3 regions of the Streptomyces sp. NPDC002577 genome follow, and region 3 is predicted to be linked to each of the others. Evidence: riboswitches for the same ligand, from Rfam matches in the RefSeq annotation. Region 3 holds a riboswitch; each other region holds the start of a gene.
The links. A riboswitch is a leader RNA that binds a small molecule or an ion and turns the genes downstream of it on or off. The one in region 3 is predicted to bind S-adenosylmethionine.
Positions count from the first base shown of each region.

Region 1: linked by a shared signal. The riboswitch ahead of thrC (threonine synthase) and the one ahead of ACWD4J_RS01575 (aminotransferase class V-fold PLP-dependent enzyme) in region 3 are both predicted to bind S-adenosylmethionine.
Region 2: linked by a shared signal. The riboswitch ahead of ACWD4J_RS29115 (ABC transporter permease subunit) and the one ahead of ACWD4J_RS01575 (aminotransferase class V-fold PLP-dependent enzyme) in region 3 are both predicted to bind S-adenosylmethionine.

Region 1 covers NZ_JBSFWK010000015.1:39,288-45,310, reverse strand. The annotation lists gene ACWD4J_RS20825 (alpha,alpha-trehalose-phosphate synthase (UDP-forming)) at 1-1,394, opposite strand, end outside; gene ACWD4J_RS20820 (glucosyl-3-phosphoglycerate synthase) at 1,611-2,597, opposite strand; SAM riboswitch class I at 2,794-2,968, shown strand; gene thrC (threonine synthase) at 2,962-4,299, shown strand; gene ACWD4J_RS20810 (MoaD/ThiS family protein) at 4,430-4,705, shown strand; gene ACWD4J_RS20805 (cold-shock protein) at 5,119-5,322, shown strand; gene groL (chaperonin GroEL) at 5,782-6,023, shown strand, end outside.
Region 2 covers NZ_JBSFWK010000029.1:69,162-75,184, reverse strand. The annotation lists gene ACWD4J_RS29125 (hypothetical protein) at 474-1,910, opposite strand; gene ACWD4J_RS29120 (putative leader peptide) at 2,108-2,230, opposite strand; SAM riboswitch class IV at 2,532-2,643, shown strand; gene ACWD4J_RS29115 (ABC transporter permease subunit) at 3,027-4,109, shown strand; gene ACWD4J_RS29110 (amino acid ABC transporter ATP-binding protein) at 4,106-4,960, shown strand; gene ACWD4J_RS29105 (ABC transporter substrate-binding protein) at 5,094-6,023, shown strand, end outside.
Region 3 covers NZ_JBSFWK010000001.1:339,043-345,065, forward strand. The annotation lists gene qcrA (cytochrome bc1 complex Rieske iron-sulfur subunit) at 1-505, shown strand, start outside; gene qcrB (cytochrome bc1 complex cytochrome b subunit) at 502-2,133, shown strand; gene trpD (anthranilate phosphoribosyltransferase) at 2,341-3,405, shown strand; SAM riboswitch class IV at 3,601-3,717, shown strand; gene ACWD4J_RS01575 (aminotransferase class V-fold PLP-dependent enzyme) at 3,926-5,293, shown strand; gene ACWD4J_RS01580 (Lrp/AsnC family transcriptional regulator) at 5,313-5,594, opposite strand; gene ACWD4J_RS01585 (rhomboid family intramembrane serine protease) at 5,701-6,023, opposite strand, start outside.

The sequences.
Region 1 (6,023 bases), on a different contig from region 3:
TGGTCCAGGAACCACTGGGTCGGCGGAAGCGCGGTCGCGGACGCCGCCAACCGCTTCGAGCGCTCGATGCGGTCCCCGTCCGAAAGGCCGAGCGCCTCGTGCAGCGCCTCGGCCGTGCCCGACACGTCGTACGGGTTCACGGTGATCGCGTCCTCACCCAGCTCCTCGTACGCCCCTGCCTCCCGCGACAGAACCAGGGCGCACCCCTCGTCGGAGACGACCGGCACCTCCTTGGCGACGAGGTTCATGCCGTCCCGGATGGGGTTGACCAGCGCGACGTCGGCGATCCGGTAGGCGGCCAGCGAGCGGGCGAAGTCGTCCTTGAGGTGCAGCTGGACGGGGGTCCAGCCGGGCGTGCCGAACTGCTCGTTGATCTCCTCGGAGAGCCGGCGCACCTCGGCCATGTAGTCCCGGTAGACCGCGAGATCCTGCCGTGAGGGATAGGCCATGGCGACGTGTACGACCTGCTCGCGCCACTCGGGGCGGGTCACGAGGAGCTCCCGGAAGGCGAGCAGGCCGCGCACGATGTTCTTCGACAGCTCGGTGCGGTCGACCCGGACGATGCTCTTGCGGCCCGTACCGACCTGAGCGCGCAGGACGGCCATGCGCTCCTCGACGTCCGGCTGGTGCGACCGCTCCCGCAGGAAGTCCGCGTCCGCGCCGAGCCCGTGCACCCCGATCCGGGTGTCGGCGAGGGCGTCCGGGCCCAGCAGTTCCATGCAGCAGGTGGTGAACGCGTTCGCCCAGCGCCAGGTCAGGAACCCCGCGCGGTCCGCGCCGAGGATGCCCCGCAGCACCTCCCGCGCGATGTCGTCCGGCAGCAGCCGGAAGTAGTCGACCGGCGCCCACGGCGTGTGCGAGAAGTGCCCGATCCTGAGGTCGGGGCGCAGCTCGCGGAGCATGCCCGGCACAAGCACCAGGTGGTAGTCCTGCACGAGCACCGCCGCGCCCTGGGCCGCCTCGCCCGCCAGCGCCTCGGCGAAGGCCCGGTTGTACACCTCGTAGGAGGCCCACTGAGCCCGGAACTCCGCGCCGAAAGCGGGCTCCAGCGGCGTCTGGTACAGCATGTGGTGCACGAACCACAGCACCGAGTTCGCGATGCCGTTGTACGCGTCGTCGTGCACGTCCGGCTCGATCCCCAGCATGCGCACGTGCTGCCCGCCCGTGTCGGCCGGGTCCAGCGTCCCGCCCGTGCGGCGTACGGCCTCGCGGTCGCCTTCGCCCAGAGCGGAGCACACCCACACCGCGCCCGCGTCCGGGCCGATCGCCGACAGGCCCGAGACGAGACCGCCCCCGCCGCGCTTGGCGGTGAGCGAGCCGTCCTCCTGCAGCGTGTAGGAGACCGGGCCGCGGTTGGACGCGACGAGGACCTGAGCACCCTGAGTGGAAGCCATACGCCCAAACTTAGCCCGGCCCGGAAACGCTCAAACGTACGGGCGACTCGGCTGGTCCCATAGCCGTATACGGTCCCCGCTACGGGTTACACGGCGATCACGGACGGCGACCTCCCGCCGGGCCCGGCAGCAGCGCACCGAGGCCCGCGGTCAAGGGTTCGCACTGCTCCGGCACGGCCGGTGAGAGCACCGCACCCCGAGATGTTCATGGCGCGGTTACGCGGCGCGCCGCTCCGCGTACTCCGCGATCTCGGCCATCGGGGGCCGCTCCTCCGTGTCCACCGAGTACGTACGCGGTTCGAATCCGCTGTCGCCGCGCTCGAACTGAGTGAGGACGGGACGTACGAGATGGCCGCGGGCCAGGCGCAGCTGCGCCGTGCGGTAGATCGCGGCAGCCATCCGCCCCAGCGCCTGGCCGTCCTGGTGCCGGTGCTTGCGCACGCCGACGTCGACCTGGGCGAGCGCGTCCAGGCCCCTGAGGTGCAGGGCGTCGACGAGCATGCCCAGCTCGACGCCGTATCCGACGGGGAACGGGAGCTGCTCGAGCAGGGACCTGCGCGCCGCGTACTCACCGCCCAGCGGCTGGACGAACCCGGCCAGCTGAGGCCAGTGCATGTTCAGTAGCGGGCGGGCCATCAGCTCGGTGACCCGGCCGCCCTGCGCGGCAGCACGACCACCCTCACCTGCGGCGTTGCCCGACGAGAGCTCGGCGCCGAGCGGACGGTCGTACATCGCCTTGACCAGGTCCACGCCGGGCTCGGTGAGCAGCGGGCCCACGATGCCGGAGACGAAGTCCGCCGAGAACTCCTTCAGGTCCGCGTCGACGAAGGCGACGATGTCCCCGCTGGTCACGAGCAGCGAACGCCACAGGACCTCGCCCTTGCCGGGGAGCGCGGGTATGCGCGGCAGGATCGCGTCGCGGTGGACGACGCGGGCACCGGCCGCCGCGGCGACCTCCGCCGTACGGTCCGTCGAACCCGAATCGACCACCACGAGCTCGTCGACGAGCGGCATCGCCGGCGTCATCAACTCGCGGCGGATCACCTCGACGATCTCGCCGACCGTCTTCTCCTCGTTGAGCGCGGGAAGCACGACGCTCACCGTCTGTCCCGTGGCGCGCTTCGCTGCGACCAGCTGACGGAGCGGACGGTCGGTCACCGACCAGGACCGTGTACTCAGCCAGCGCTCGACTTCATCAAGCACGTTCTGGTGCCCCCTCACTGGGACCACTCGGTGGCCCGTCACTGAGACCACTGCCTGTGATCCATCTCGCGGTTCGGACGACTACCTCAACTGTCCTGGCCTTCGGTTACAGTCTTGAACAACGCGCATGACCATCGCATGTCGGGGGTCATGGCGCGAACAAACGCTCCGGGACCCGCACGGCCCGGCGCCATACCGCTCATCCAGAGGGGCAGAGGGACACGGCCCGTTGAAGCCCCGGCAACCCTCCAGCCGGTTCTCGTACCGATCACCGTTGATCGCCGATCACTTTTGATCACAGTCGCGAGGCCCCGGCTAGGGAAGGTGCCAAATCCGTCTCGCGGCGAGATGCGCCGCGAGGAAGATGAGGAGAAAGGGCCTCGCCTCCATGGCTGCGCAGACTGTTGCCACCACCGACACGGACACCGCCGGAACCGACACCGCCAAGGCTGTCGACCTCGGACCCGCATCCGCCCTCTCCTGTCGTGAGTGCGGCGAGCGCTTCCCGCTCGGCCCGATCTTCGCCTGCGAAATCTGTTTCGGTCCGCTCGAAGTCGCATACGACCTGCCGACCGGTGACCCCGAGAGCCTGCGCAAGCAGATCGAGGCCGGTCCCGACAACATCTGGCGGTACGCCCCGCTGCTGCCCGTCCCCGCGGACGTGGCCACCAAGCCGAACCTGAACCCGGGCTGGACCAAGCTCGTCAAGGCCGACAACCTCGCCCGTGAACTCGGCGTCACCGGCGGCCTGTTCATCAAGGACGACTCCGGCAACCCGACGCACTCCTTCAAGGACCGCGTCGTCGCCCAGGCCCTCGAGGCCGCCCGCGCCTTCGGCTTCACCACGCTCTCCTGCTCCTCCACGGGCAACCTGGCGGGTGCCGTCGGCGCCGCCGCCGCCCGCGCCGGCTTCCGCTCCTGCGTCTTCATCCCGCACGACCTCGAGCAGGGCAAGGTCGTCATGGCCGCGGTGTACGGCGGCGAGCTCGTCGGCATCGAGGGCAACTACGACGACGTGAACCGTTTCTGCTCCGAGCTCATCGGCGACCCGCTGGGCGAGGGCTGGGGCTTCGTCAACGTCAACCTCCGGCCGTACTACGGCGAGGGCTCCAAGACCCTGGCGTACGAGATCTGCGAGCAGCTCGGCTGGCAGATCCCGGACCAGCTGGTGATCCCGATCGCCTCCGGCTCCCAGCTCACCAAGATCGACAAGGGTCTGCAGGAGCTGATCAAGCTCGGTCTGGTCGAGGACAAGCCGTACAAGATCTTCGGCGCCCAGGCGGAGGGCTGCTCCCCGGTGTCGACGGCCTTCAAGGCCGGGCACGACGTGGTGCGGCCGCAGAAGCCGAACACCATCGCCAAGTCCCTCGCCATCGGCAACCCGGCCGACGGCCCCTATGTCCTCGACATCGCCCGCCGCACGGGCGGCGCCGTCGAGGACGTCAACGACGAGCAGGTCGTCGACGCGATCAAGCTGCTGGCCCGCACGGAGGGCATCTTCGCCGAGACGGCGGGCGGCGTGACCGTCGGCGTCACCCGCAAGCTGATCGAGAACGGCCTCCTGGACCCGTCGCTGACCACGGTCGTCCTCAACACGGGCGACGGCCTCAAGACGCTGGACGCGGTCGAGCCGACCACGGGCCCGACGGCGACGATCCGTCCGAACCTCGACGCGTTCCGCGCCGCGGGTCTTGCCGGTTAGTCGTCGTAGGGGCATGTGATCGTGGCCGGCCGCCGGTCGTGGTCCGTCCTCGCGCCCACGCGGCGGCCGCCGCATGTCGATACAGCCCGCGCCTCTTCAGGGCGCACCCGTTCCTCCCTCGAGGTGAATCATGAGCGTTACCGTCCGCATCCCGACCATCCTGCGTACGTACACCGGCGGCCAGGCCGAGGTGCCCGCTGAAGGGGCCACGCTCTCCGAGGTCATCGCCGACCTGGAGAAGAACCACGCCGGGATCGCCGCCCGCGTCCTCGACGACCAGGGCAAGCTGCGGCGGTTCGTGAACGTGTACGTGAACGACGACGACGTCCGCTTCGAGCAGGGTCTGGAGACGGCGACCCCGGACGGCGCCGGCGTCTCGATCATCCCGGCCGTCGCCGGAGGCTGAGCACCGCACGCTGAGTCACCAGAATTGCCCCCTCCGCGAGAGAAGCGGAGGGGGCAATTCTGCATGGTTGAGCGCGGTACAGTTGGGGAACTCGGTTCGCCGCTCTTGTCCGGTGCATATGACTTCGCGCCCGGCAGTCGATGAGAAGTAGCCAAAGTGCACGACTCTTTTGCGTCGTATATTCCTTTTGCCGGGCCCGACTTGCCCTGAGTACTGGCGGATTCTCCGCATATTCCCGATCGGGTGTGCCCGGATTTCTCGTCCGATTGACCTGTTGCAGACGGCAGTTGGGCAGATACATTCAGCCGCGGTCGACGCGTTCCGGCGCACACCCCCAACCGTTGGGGGGTGAGGTCTGACCCGGGTCCGCGAAGTGCGGTCCTGTGCAAGGGCCAGTAATAGGGGAGTTAGGCATGGCTCAGGGCACCGTCAAGTGGTTCAACGCGGAGAAGGGGTACGGCTTCATCGCGGTCGACGGTGGTGCGGATGTATTCGTCCACTACAGCGCGATTCAGATGGACGGCTACCGCACCCTGGAAGAGGGCCAGCGGGTCGAATTCGAGATCTCGCAGGGTCAGAAGGGACCGCAGGCGGACATGGTCCGCATGGCCGGCTGAAGCGCCGACTGACTGCAACGACATTCACGCAGGGCCCGTATCCCGGTCGGGGATACGGGCCCTGCGGTGTGCCCGGGCGTTCGCGTTCGGGCGGGGTCTGTCAGCGGCGCGTGTCTCTTTGGGGTGCGTCGCCCGGTCGCCACCCCTCAAGGAAGCTCTTCGGGCGCTTGCGCCCACCCGTCTCCCGGCCACCACCCCTCAAGGAAGCCCTTCGGGCGCTTGCGCCCACCCGTCTCCCGGCCACCACCCCTCAATGAGCCCTTCGGGCGCTTGCACTCTCTGGGGTCGAGTGCTAATCATTGGCGTTAGCACTCTGAGAGTGAGAGTGACAACGAAGGACCGGGTCGGTGAGGCCCAGCAGGCCGGGTGGGGCAAGGAACCACGAGGCAGGCAGGCCGTCCGTCGCGGGCGCCAGCGCGGTCCGGAGAAATCCACCCCAGTCCGGGAGGACCACTTCACATGGCCAAGATCATCGCGTTCGACGAGGAGGCACGGCGCGGTCTCGAGCGCGGGATGAACCAGCTCGCCGACGCCGTCAAGGTCACCCTTGGCCCCAAGGGTCGCAACGTCGTCCTCGAGAAGAAGTGGGGCGCCCCCACGATCACCAACGACGGTGTGTCCATCGCCAAGGAGATCGAGCTCGAGGACCCGTACGAGAAGATCGGCGCCGAGCTGGTCAAGGAGGTCGCGAAGAAGACGGA
Region 2 (6,023 bases), on a different contig from region 3:
AGGGTCTGCCAGCGGGTGCCGCCGCCTTTTTGCCAGATGTGGGCTGTGGTCTGGGTGCAGGCGGGGCGCAGGTCGGTGGTGTCGAGTTCGATGATGGCGCGGGGGCGCAGGCCGGCGAGCATGGCGTAGATGAGGCAGCGGTTGCGGGGGTGACGGGGCCATAGAGTCCGTCGGCGGCTTGCATGAGGGCGGTCATGTGGGTGGCGTCGATGGAGGGGAGGCCGGGTTCGTCGCGTACGTTGGGGCGCAGGCCTTCGTCGAAGGGGTTGTGCCGGCAGAGGCCGGTCTCGACGGCCCAGATGTAGAAGGTGTGGCAGGCGTTGAAGCGGCGGCTGCGGGAGCGGGGGGCTCCGCCGCGGTGGTGGAGCCAGGCGAGGGCGTGGGTGTGGTCGGCGCGCCAGGGCTCGATCTGCTGCTGGTGGAGCCAGTCAAAGAGGACCGGCGGACTCGCGCCGCCGGTCCTCAGGTGTTCGTCACTCGGCGGTGATACGGAGCACGCCGGTCACCGTCCCCTGGTAGTACACCCCGCCCGGTGCCGCCGTACCGGCCATCTGGAGGGTGTCGTAGAGCGAGCCGATGCCGACCTGGGAGCTGCGGGTGACCGTCCCGGTGTCCGGGTCGATCTCGGCGTAGCGGTAGGGGTCGAGGAGGCTCGTGCTGGACGTGCCGGGGATCACGGGATCGCGCAGCACCGTGTGCAGCTTCCCGTCCGCCAGCGACAGTTTGGGCACCGCCGCCGACCGCAGCTTGTTGTCCCACACCAGATCGCAGCCTGACCCGTCGGCACGCACGTCCACCCGGGTCAGACCGCCCGTGAAGTCCGCCGAGGCGGGCACGCTGTCCCCGGCGTCGTCCGGGACCGCCGGGTACGGGTAGCCGTAGGTGCTGGCCACGAAGACGCTGCGACCGGCGCCGATGGGGGAGTTCTCGCTGCCCGCGCCACCCGCCAGGAGCACCGGTGTGGAGCAGATACGGCGGCCGGTGGCCGTCTCGTACACCTGGAGCTTCACCTGGCTGTCCGCGTTGTCCACGATGGCCACGTAGTCGGTGCCGTCACCCGGCCCGAAGAAGGTGGGCGTGGAGCCGCTTCCCCAGCTGAGCTGCCCCGGCTTGCGCGCCGAACCGCGGTCGTACTCCTGCCGCCAGGCGATGCGCGGGGTGCCGTCCGCGGTGGCGGTCAGCAGGTACGTGGCCTGCGTGGTGGTGACGAGGGTGCCCTGGGGCGCGGTGGAGATGCTGTTCGCCACCTTCTCGCCGGCGGGCAGTTGCAGGGTGCGTACCGTGCCGGTGCGGTCGTCGGCGGTGCCCACCAGCCCGTTCCCGGTCGCGAACCACACGCGTCCCTGCCAGTCCGGGGAGAGTCCGGTCACCGCGTCGTCATCCGGAATCGCGGAGGTCAGCGACAGACTCTTGTCGATCGTCAGGGTCCAGTCGCCGTCCGAGTCCTGGTGATGACCGACCCGCAGCAGCGACCTGCTGCCGTCGATCACGACCAGCCGGTCGTCCTGGTCGAGGTACGCGTAGACGCCGCCCAGCAACGAGCCCTTGGTCAGGGTGAGTTCGGCGATGGAGCTGCCGTCGTCCGGGTCCAGCAGATGGACCGTGGGCACCTGCCCGAAGATGGGCGTGCACAGCGCCACCGGATAGCCGTCGGACCCGACCAGGACGGTCGGGCAGGCCGACGCCAGCGCCACCCGCTTCGAGGAGAGGGTGCCGGATCCCGGCCCGGCCAGCGGCGTGGTGTCCGAGGAACCGGTGTCCCCGTGCATGGTGGCCGTACCGTCCGGGCCGGTGTACGGGTTGTGCGGCGGCGCCGGGGTGAAAACCGAGCCGGCGGCGCTCGCGGGAGCCGCCGAGGCGGCCACGGAGACCACCGCCGCGGTGAAGGCGGTGGCCAGCACTGTGCGCAGCCGTGAACGGGCGTGAAGGGCGGAGGACAATCGGGTCTCCTGGTGAAGGAAGGTAGGGAGAGAAGAACCCTGGAAATTCCGGCGAAATACGCACCGTTAATCGGTGCGGCGGAAAAGAGAATCACTCGTCCCTCGACTCCGAATTCGGGAGAGTCGGTGGAGTCGGGAGTGTGGTCAGGCGACGGGAAAAAGTCTCGTCACGCGAGGGACGTCGACATGTGTGCAGCGTCGGCGCAGGCCATCCGGGGTCGACACAGGCTGGCGGACAGGCGAACCAAGTCGACATGGCGCCGCGCCGTCAGAAAGATTCCCCGATACATGCCGGGAAGAAAACCAAGAGATACGTGTCCCTGTCAAGCAGCTTGTCAAGGCAGTGGGTTTGGGTGCATCCCATGACGAATGCGACGGCTGGCGCAAGGGAGATCTCTCGCCCGGGATGATGCCGTTTGCTTGGGAGTTGGCTGTTTGCGTCATGTACCGCTGAGCCGACCCCATCGCACATCGCCGTGCCGGATGTGCCCCGAAGGCGGCGACGGAGGCTGCGACCATGCCGGGCCGTGCGTAGCCGGTCTGCGCACGTTGACATTCCAGGCGGCGGCTGCCTACCTTACGGCGCAGAACGGTCAAGAGTGTCAGCGACAAGCCCTGGCTTGCTGGCCGGCAACCCTCGCGTCGCGGTGGGGTGCCCCAGGTGACGACCGGACCGGATCTTGTTTTTCGGTAAGCGCGAGGCCCCGCGGGGCGGAACGGTGATGGTGACGGCGATGTACGCAGCTCCGGGGATGGCCGCATGGCGGCGCCACGGCCGCGTCACGACGTCTGTGAACCGTCCCGTCGATCTGCTCCGCGTCAACAGTGCACTGTGTCGCGTCTCCTGTCGCGTTCTCTGCCAGCGCTGACGGTTTTCTGAGGCGGTCTTTCTGAGTCCGTCGCGGCCGGCGGCTCGCTGAACCCCTGACGTTCGCCGCCGTCGCGGCGTTCTCCACCGCCGAACCACCCCCGAACCAACCCCGGTTCCGCCCGCTCCAGTGCGCTTCGTCCCGCAGAGCTCCTCCCCGCTCTGCCGCGCCGTCGTCGCCTGCGCGGCCCGGGTGTCCGAATCTGCTGGAGTCGTCCATGAGTGAACCTCCCGGCTCTGCTGTGTCCTCCGGCTCAGCACCCACCGCCGAGGCGATACCCCGCCCCGAACCCTCCTCGACCGCGCTGCACACGGCACCACGGCCGCAGGGCCCCGCTGAAGCGACCGAAGGCTCCGAAGGCTCCGGCGGTGACGCCCCGGTGCGGCCGCTGTCGGCGCAGCGGGTGCTTCCCCTCCGCCGCCCCGGCCGGTGGATCGCCACGGTGGTCGTGCTGGTCCTGGTCGCCCAGATCGGCCACGGGCTGCTGACCAACCCCTTCTACCAGTGGGACCGTTTCCAGTACTGGTTCCTGCGCCCGGTGGTCCTCGACGGCCTGGTCATCACCCTTGAAGTAGCGGCGTACAGCGCCGTGCTGGGGCTGCTCGGCGGCATCCTCATCGCCCTCGCCAGGCTCTCCGGCAGCCCGGTGCTCCGTGCCATCAGCTGGGTCTACACCTGGCTGTTCCGCTCGGTACCGCTGATCGTCGTACTGATCTTCCTCTACAACTTCAGCGCGCTGTACAAGACGTTGAGCATCGGCGTGCCCTTCGGTCCGGCCTTCTTCACCTTCGACGAGTCGCGGCTCGCCACAGACATCGTCGTGGCGGTCGTCGGACTCAGCCTCAACGAGGCCGCCTACGCCGCCGAGGTGGTGCGGGCCGGCATCCTCTCGGTCGACCAGGGCCAGCACGAGGCGGCAGCCGCTCTCGGCCTGCCGAAGCGCTACCAGTTCGCCCGGATCGTCTTCCCCCAGGCTCTGCGCTCCATCACCCCGAACTACGTCAACCAGCTGATCGGCCTCATCAAGAGCACGTCCCTGGTCTTCTACGTGTCACTGCTCGACCTGTTCGGCTCGGTGCAGACGATGGGCAGCACCTATCCCGGCGACATCGTGCCGCTGCTGCTGGTCGCCACCGTCTGGTACCTGATCCTCACCAGCGCCGTGTCCGTCGTCCAGTTCTACGTCGAGCGGTACTTCGCCCGGGGCGCCACGCGCACCCTGCCGCCGACCCCTTTGCAGAAACTGCGTACCGGCCTGCGGGACCTGCGGGAGCGTGCGCGCAAGGAGGCCGCCGTATGACCGCCGAGACGCTCGACTCGCTTGAGGCCTCGCTTGAGACCCTTGCGATACGCCCCGCCGCCGTGGAGGTCCACGACGTGCACAAGTGGTACGGCGCCCACCGGGTGCTGGACGGCATCGACCTGACGGTGCAGCCCGGCGAGGTCACCGTGATCATCGGCCCGTCCGGCTCCGGCAAGTCCACCCTGCTGAGGGTCATCAACCACCTGGAGAAGCCCGAGATCGGCTACGTCAGCGTCAACGGCGAACTGATCGGCGTACGGCGGCACGGCAAGCGCAGCGCGATGGGGGTCCCCCCGGCCGAAGGCTGGGGGAGGCTCAAGGAGCTCAGCGAGCGGGCCATCCTGGCCCAGCGCAGCCGGATCGGCTTCGTCTTCCAGAACTTCAACCTGTTCCCGCATCTGACTGTCCTCGACAACGTCGCCGCCGCGCCCGTGGCCACCGGGAAGCTGGCCAAGCCCGAGGCCCAGAAGCTGGCGCGCGAACTGCTGGGCCGCGTGGGCCTCGGCGACAAGACCGGCGCCTATCCGCGGCAGCTGTCCGGCGGCCAGCAGCAGCGGGTGGCCATCGCCCGCGCACTCGCCCTGCGGCCCGGGATCATCCTGTTCGACGAGCCCACGTCGGCGCTCGACCCCGAGCTCGTCGGCGAGGTCCTGGCCGTCATCAAGGACCTGGCGACCAGCGGCACCACGCTCGTGATCGTGACCCACGAGATCGGCTTCGCCCGCGAGGTCGCCGACCGGGTCGTCTTCATCGACGGCGGTCGCATCGTCGAACAGGGCCCGCCCGCCGAGGTGTTGGACAACCCGCAGCACGAGCGGACCAGGGATTTCCTGAGCAAGGTGCTCTGACCGGGCCCTCAGCACCTCTGTACCGAATCCGAGTTTCCGTTTCCCCGGGTTTCCGGCCCCCGAGTTTCCGTCCCCTCCCCGAATTTCCGTCACACCGCACCACTGTCACCACCTCTCACCGACAAGGACAGCCATGCCTAGCCACTTCTCCCGACGTAGCCTGCTGCGCGGCATCACGGCGGCGACCGCCGTTGCCACCCTCGCCACCGGACTCGCCGCTTGCGGGGGCGACAGCGACGCCGCCACCACCACCAAGGCCGACGCCGCGGGCACCGTCACCGTGGGCCAGCTGTCCAACGGGGCCGCCAAGCAGACCGAGTTGAAGGTCTCCGAGGTCAAGTCGATCAGTGCCGAACTGCCGGACTCGGTGCGCAAGAGCGGCAAGCTGGCGATCGGTGTCGGCGCCCTGCCCGACGGCTTCCCGCCCCTCGCATACGTCGGCTCCGACCAGAAGACCCTCACTGGCGCCGAGCCCGACTTCGGCCGCCTGGTCGCCGCGGTCCTCGGCCTCCAGCCGGAGCTGAAGAACTCCACGTGGGAGAACATGTTCGTCGGCATCGACAGCAGCAAGGTCGACGTGGCGTTCTCCAACATCACCGACACCGAGGAGCGCAAGAAGAAGTACGACTTCGCCTCGTACCGCAAGGACAACGTCGGCTTCGAGGTGCTGAAGAAGAGCACGTGGAACTTCGACGGCGACTACGAGAACCTCGCAGGGAAGACCGTCGCCGTCGACAACGGCACCAACCAGGAGAAGATCCTCCTCGAGTGGCAGACGAAGCTGCAGAAGGAGGGCAAGAAGCTCACCGTCAAGCACTTCGCCAGCAAGAACAGCACCTACCTGGCGCTGACCGGCGGGAAGATCGACGCCTACTTCGCCGCCAACCCCGGGGTCGCCTACCACATCACGCAGACCGCCAAGTCGCCCAACCCGACGCGCAGCGCGGGCACCTTCTCCGGCGCAGGCGCCACGCTCCAGGGCCTGATCGCGGCGACCACGAAGAAGGACAGCGGGATCGCGAAGCCGGTCGCCGACGCCATCAACTACCTGATCAAGAACGGC
Region 3 (6,023 bases):
CCTGGGCCCGCTGCCCGAGGACAAGCTCCGCCACACGCTGTGGTCCAAGGGCAAGCTCCTGGTCAACCAGAACACCAACGAGCCGATGCGTCCCTCGGACATCGCCGTCGGTTCGCTGACCTTCGCGAAGCCGGAGGGTCTGGAGGAGCACGACCACGACTTCCAGACGCAGATCGCCAAGGCGGCCCTGATGCTCGTCCGGATCCAGCCGGACAACATCAAGAGCAAGCAGACCCTCGAGTGGTCGCACCAGGGAATCCTGGCCTACTCGAAGATCTGCACCCACGTGGGCTGCCCGATCTCGCTGTACGAGCAGCAGACGCACCACGTCCTCTGCCCGTGCCACCAGTCCACCTTCGACCTCTCCGACGGTGGCCAAGTGATCTTCGGCCCGGCCGGCCACGCGCTGCCGCAGCTGCGGATCGGTGTGAATGACGAGGGTTACCTCGAGGCGCTCGGCGACTTCGACGAGCCCGTCGGTCCTGCCTTCTGGGAGCGCGGATGAGTACTACGACGACCAATGACGCACGTCGCAAGGCACCGGCCGGCGAGCGCGTCGCTGACTGGGCGGACGGCCGGCTGGGGATCTACTCCCTGGCCAAGGCCAACCTGCGCAAGGTCTTCCCGGACCACCCGTCCTTCATGCTGGGCGAGATCTGCCTCTACAGCTTCATCATCATCATCCTCACGGGTGTGTATCTGACGCTGTTCTTCCACCCGTCAATGAACGAGGTGGAGTACACCGGCAGCTACGTCCCGCTGCAGGGACAGCTGATGTCCGAGGCCTTCAACTCGACGATGCACATCAGCTTCGACGTCCGCGGCGGTCTGCTCATCCGGCAGATCCACCACTGGGCGGCGCTGGTCTTCCTCGCGGGCATGTTCGTGCACATGATGCGCGTCTTCTTCACGGGCGCGTTCCGCAAGCCGCGTGAGATCAACTGGGTGTTCGGCTTCCTGCTGTTCGTCCTCGGCATGTTCACCGGCTTCACCGGTTACTCGCTGCCGGACGACCTGCTCTCCGGCACCGGTGTCCGCTTCATGGAGGGCGCGATCCTGTCCGTGCCGATCGTCGGCACGTACCTGTCGTTCTTCCTGTTCGGCGGCGAGTTCCCCGGCGGCGACTTCGTGGCCCGCTTCTACTCGGTCCACATCCTGCTGCTGCCGGGCATCATGCTCGGCCTCGTGGTGGCCCACCTGATCCTGGTCTTCTACCACAAGCACACGCAGTTCGCGGGCCCCGGACGGACCAACAACAACGTCGTGGGCATGCCGCTGCTGCCGGTCTACATGGCCAAGGCCGGAGGCTTCTTCTTCCTGGTCTTCGGTGTCATCGCGGCCATCGCGGCGCTGGTGCAGATCAACCCGATCTGGGCCATGGGCCCGTACCGTCCGGACCAGGTGTCCACCGGTGCGCAGCCCGACTGGTACATGGGCTTCTCCGAGGGCCTCATCCGTGCCATGCCGGGCTGGGAGATCAACCTCTGGGGCCACACGCTCGTCCTGGGCGTCTTCGTGCCGCTGATGATCTTCCCGCTGGTGCTTGCCGCGATCGCGGTCTACCCGTTCATCGAGTCCTGGGTCACCGGCGACAAGCGCGAGCACCACATCCTGGACCGCCCGCGCAACGCCCCGACCCGTACGGCCGTCGGCGTCGCGTGGATCACCTGGTACTGCGTGATGCTGATCGGTGGTGGCAACGACCTGTTCGCCACGCACTTCCACCTGTCGATCAACGCCGTCACCTGGTTCGTCCGGATCGCGTTCTTCGTCGCACCGGTCATCGCGTTCATCGTCACCAAGCGGATCTGCCTCGGCCTGCAGCGCCGCGACCGGGACAAGGTGCTGCACGGACGCGAGTCCGGCATCATCAAGCGCCTGCCGCACGGTGAGTTCATCGAGATCCACGAGCCGCTCAGCCAGGAGCAGCTGCACACCCTCACCGCGCACGACCAGTACGAGCCCGTCGAGATCGGCCCGGCCGTCGACGAGCACGGCGTGGAGCGCAAGATCCCGGCCACGGAGAAGCTCCGGGCCAAGCTCTCGAACAACTACTACGGCGAGGATCAGCAGATCCCCAAGCCGACCGTAGAGGAGTTCAAGGAGATCACGAGCGGCCACGGCCACCACTGATCACAGAGCTCTGACCTGAGGGTCGCCACGGTAGGAGCCCCGTCCATTGCTTGGACGGGGCTCTTTGCCGTGTCCGGGCCTGGATAGGGTGGGTCCTATACGTATACGAGACCCGGGGCGGGCCTCGTGCGGGGCCCTGGGCGGGATGTGCCGCCGGGATCTCCGCGCGTACCAGCGGCCGCCCGGGCAGAACTCCAGGAGCGGCATATGAGCGCTGTGACCCCCGCAGGAGGCAACACCGCGGCGGGCCGTTCCTGGCCCGAGGTACTGAGCGCACTCCTCGCCGGGCAGGACCTGAGCTCCGGTGACACGGCGTGGGCGATGGACCGCATCATGAGCGGCGAGGCCTCGGACGCCCAGATCGCGGGCTTCATGGTGGCGCTGCGGGCCAAGGGAGAGACCGTCGAGGAGATCACCGGTCTCGTCGAGGCGATGTACGCGCACGCGCAGCCGCTGGACATCCCCGGGCCCGCCGTCGACATCGTCGGTACGGGCGGCGACCGGGCCAAGACGGTCAACATCTCCACGATGTCCGCCATCGTGATCGCGGGGACCGGGGCCAAGGTCATCAAGCACGGCAACCGGGCCGCGTCCTCGGCGAGCGGCTCGTCCGACGTGCTGGAGAAGCTCGGCATCAACCTGGACCTGGCGCCCTCGCGGGTGGCACAGGTGGTCGAGGAGGCCGGGATCACCTTCTGTTTCGCGGCCAAGTTCCACCCCTCGATGCGGTTCGTCGGTGCGGTCCGGCGGGATCTGGGCATTGCGACCTCGTTCAACATCCTCGGCCCGCTGACCAACCCCGCCCGGGTCACCGCCTCCGCGATCGGCTGCTTCGACACCCGCATGGCGGGGCTCATGGCCGGCGTCCTGGCCGAGCGCGGCTCGTCCGCGCTGGTGTTCCGCGGCGACGACGGGCTCGACGAGCTGACGACGACCTCGACGTCGCGGGTGTGGGTCGTGCGGGACGGTGCGGTGCGCGAGGAGAGCTTCGACCCGCGGGACGTCGGGATCGAGCTGGTACCGGTCGAGGCGCTGCGGGGCGGCGACGCGTCCCACAACGCCGATGTGGCCCGCCGGCTGCTGGCCGGCGAGACCGGGCCAGTACGGGACGCCGTACTGCTCAATTCGGCGGCGGCCCTGGTGGCCTTCTCGCCGGGCGAGGGCTCGCTGTCGGAGCAGATCCGTGCCGGGATGGAGCGCGCCGCCGAGTCGATCGACTCGGGGGCGGCTCGGCGGGTGCTGGAGCGGTGGGTGGCGGCGAGCAACGGGTAGCCTGCGGCCGGCTGGGCGGTGCGCCACCTCTGTGGTGGGTGGCCGGCAGCTTCTGCGGCTGCCGTCACCGTTCACGACGGCGGTGCCCTCGCGTCGTACTTTTGCGCACCATCGGGCGCCGTAAGCCGGTGCAACCGGTGTCCGCATCGCGGACACCGGTTGCACCGGCGCGATCATCTGGCATAGTTCTCGGCAGGTCATGAGTGACAGCGACCAGGCCCCGGCCCGCTGTCCGGCAACCCTCCGTCCGTGGCGGGGTGCCCCGGGTGAAGACCTGGCTGCAGGCAAAGAGGTCTGCGGCAAGCGCGGACCCCTTGTCAGGTTCCTGGGGTCCTGGTCCTCGAGGAGCTGTCTCGTGAGCAAGCGAATGCGATAGGGCGTCAGGCCCCTTCTCGCGTACCCCTTTTCACCTTTCACTCTTTTTCTGCGCTTGAGCCGTCATGCCCTCCCCCATTGCCTTAAGGGCATGGGAGGTACCGCCATGCGCAGTCAATTCGCTTACCTCTCACGGGAGTTCGCCATGTCTGTCTCCACCGCTGCCGCCGACCAGTCCGTTTGTGCCCCTCTGCCCGTTCTCGGGCGTGATGTCCTCGTGCCGCTCGTCACCGGCGGCGAGGTCGCATACGCCGCCCTCGACTACGCGGCGAGCGCCCCGGCACTGCAGCGGGTCTGGGACGACGTGGCGGCGTACGCGCCGTACTACGGCAGCGTGCACCGCGGCGCCGGATACCTGTCGCAGCTGTCGACGGACCTCTTCGAGAACGCGCGTCGCACCGTCGCGGAGTTCCTCGGCTGCCGGGAGGGAGACCAGGTCGTCTTCACCCGGTCGACCACCGACTCGCTCAACCTGCTGGCTGCCGCGCTGCCCGAGGGGTGCCAGGTCTTCGTCTTCGAGACCGAGCACCACGCGTCCCTGCTGCCGTGGCGCGATGCACGCGTCACGTATCTCGACGCGCCTCGTACGCCGGAGCAGGCCGTCAGGACCCTGGAGCGGGCCCTGGCCGATCGGGACCCCTACGGTCCTGCGCTGGTCTGCGTCACCGGGGCGTCCAACGTGACCGGTGAGCTGTGGCCCGTACGGGAGCTGGCCGCCGCCGCTCATGCGCACGGCGCGCGGATCGTGCTGGACGCCGCCCAGCTCGCCCCGCACCACGCCGTGTCCGTAACGGAGTTGGACGTCGACTGGGTCGCCTTCTCCGGGCACAAGCTGTACGCGCCGTTCGGGTCCGGCGTGCTCGCCGGGCGCGCCGACTGGCTTCAGGACGCCGAGCCGTATCTGGCGGGTGGCGGCGCCAGCCGCAAGGTCGGGCGCCGCGAGGACGGTGGGGTCGACGTCGAGTGGCACACCACCGTCGCGCGCCACGAGGCCGGTTCGCCCAACGTCATCGGTGCCTACGCCATCGCCTCGGCCTGCAAGGCGCTCACCGAGGCCGGGTTCGATGCGCTCGTCGCGCGGGAGCGGCAGCTGATCTCGGCGGTGCGTGCGGGACTGGCCGACGTGCCCGAGGTGCGGGTGCTCTCGCTGTTCGGGGACGACGCGCCGCGGGTCGGGGTCATCTCGTTCGTCGTCGACGGGTGGAACAGCTCGCACTTCGCGGCCGCCCTGTCCGCCGAGTACGGGATCGGGGTGCGGGACGGGCTGTTCTGCGCCCACCCGCTCGTACGCACCCTGCTCGGCAGCGAGCCGCAGGCGCAGGGTGAGTGCGGTGCCCCCGAGGCGGCGCCCGGCGAGAAGTCGCTCAACGCCATCCGGGTGAGCTTCGGCGCGGGCACGCCGGACGAGCACGTCGAGCGGTTCGTACGGGCGGTCAAGGAGCTCGTCCGGGACGGCGCACGGTGGGCCTACCGCACCGAGGACGGCCGCTGCGTCCCGGACACCTCCGCCTGATCCGCCCGAGGCGGCGTTCCTACGAGTCGAGGCCGATCGCGAACGCCGCCTCCAGGTCGTGCTGCGAGTACGTACGGAACGCGACATGCGTGTCCGTGCCCTCCACGCCCGGGATCTTGCTGATCCGGCCGGGGATCACGTCCGCCAAGTCGTCGTGGTCCTTGACCCGGACCATGGCGATCAGGTCGTAGGTGCCCGTCACCGAGAAGACCTCGCTGACGTTGTCCAGCGCGGCGATGGATTCGGCGATCTCCGGGATCCGGTCCACGCTGGTCTTGATGAGCACGATCGCGGTGATCACGGCTGGTTGTCTCCCTCTTTTTAGCGCTCGGTTGACCTCGGTGGCCGTGGGCTGGGGTTTCACTCTATCCGTCCGGCCCCGGCGCGTCGGGCCGCGCTCCCGCCGGTCATCCCTCGCTCTCCTGCCCCTGTCCGTCCAGGGTCGTGGCGTACGCCCTCTCGCGCCGCCCGTACCGCGCCCAGGCGTACAGAAAGCCCAGCGAGAAGCCCACGAGGTGGGCCAGATAGGCGACGCCCGGGCCCTGGCTCGGGCGGCTCATCGCCAGCCACTGGAGCGCCACCCAGAAGGGCAGCACCACCCAGGCCGGGAAGCGCAGCGGCAGGAAGAACAGGAACGGGAACAGACTCGTGACGCGGGCCCGGGGGAACAGGAACAGGAAGGCGCCGAGGACCGCGGAGATCGCCCCTGAGGCGCCCACCAGCGTCTGCT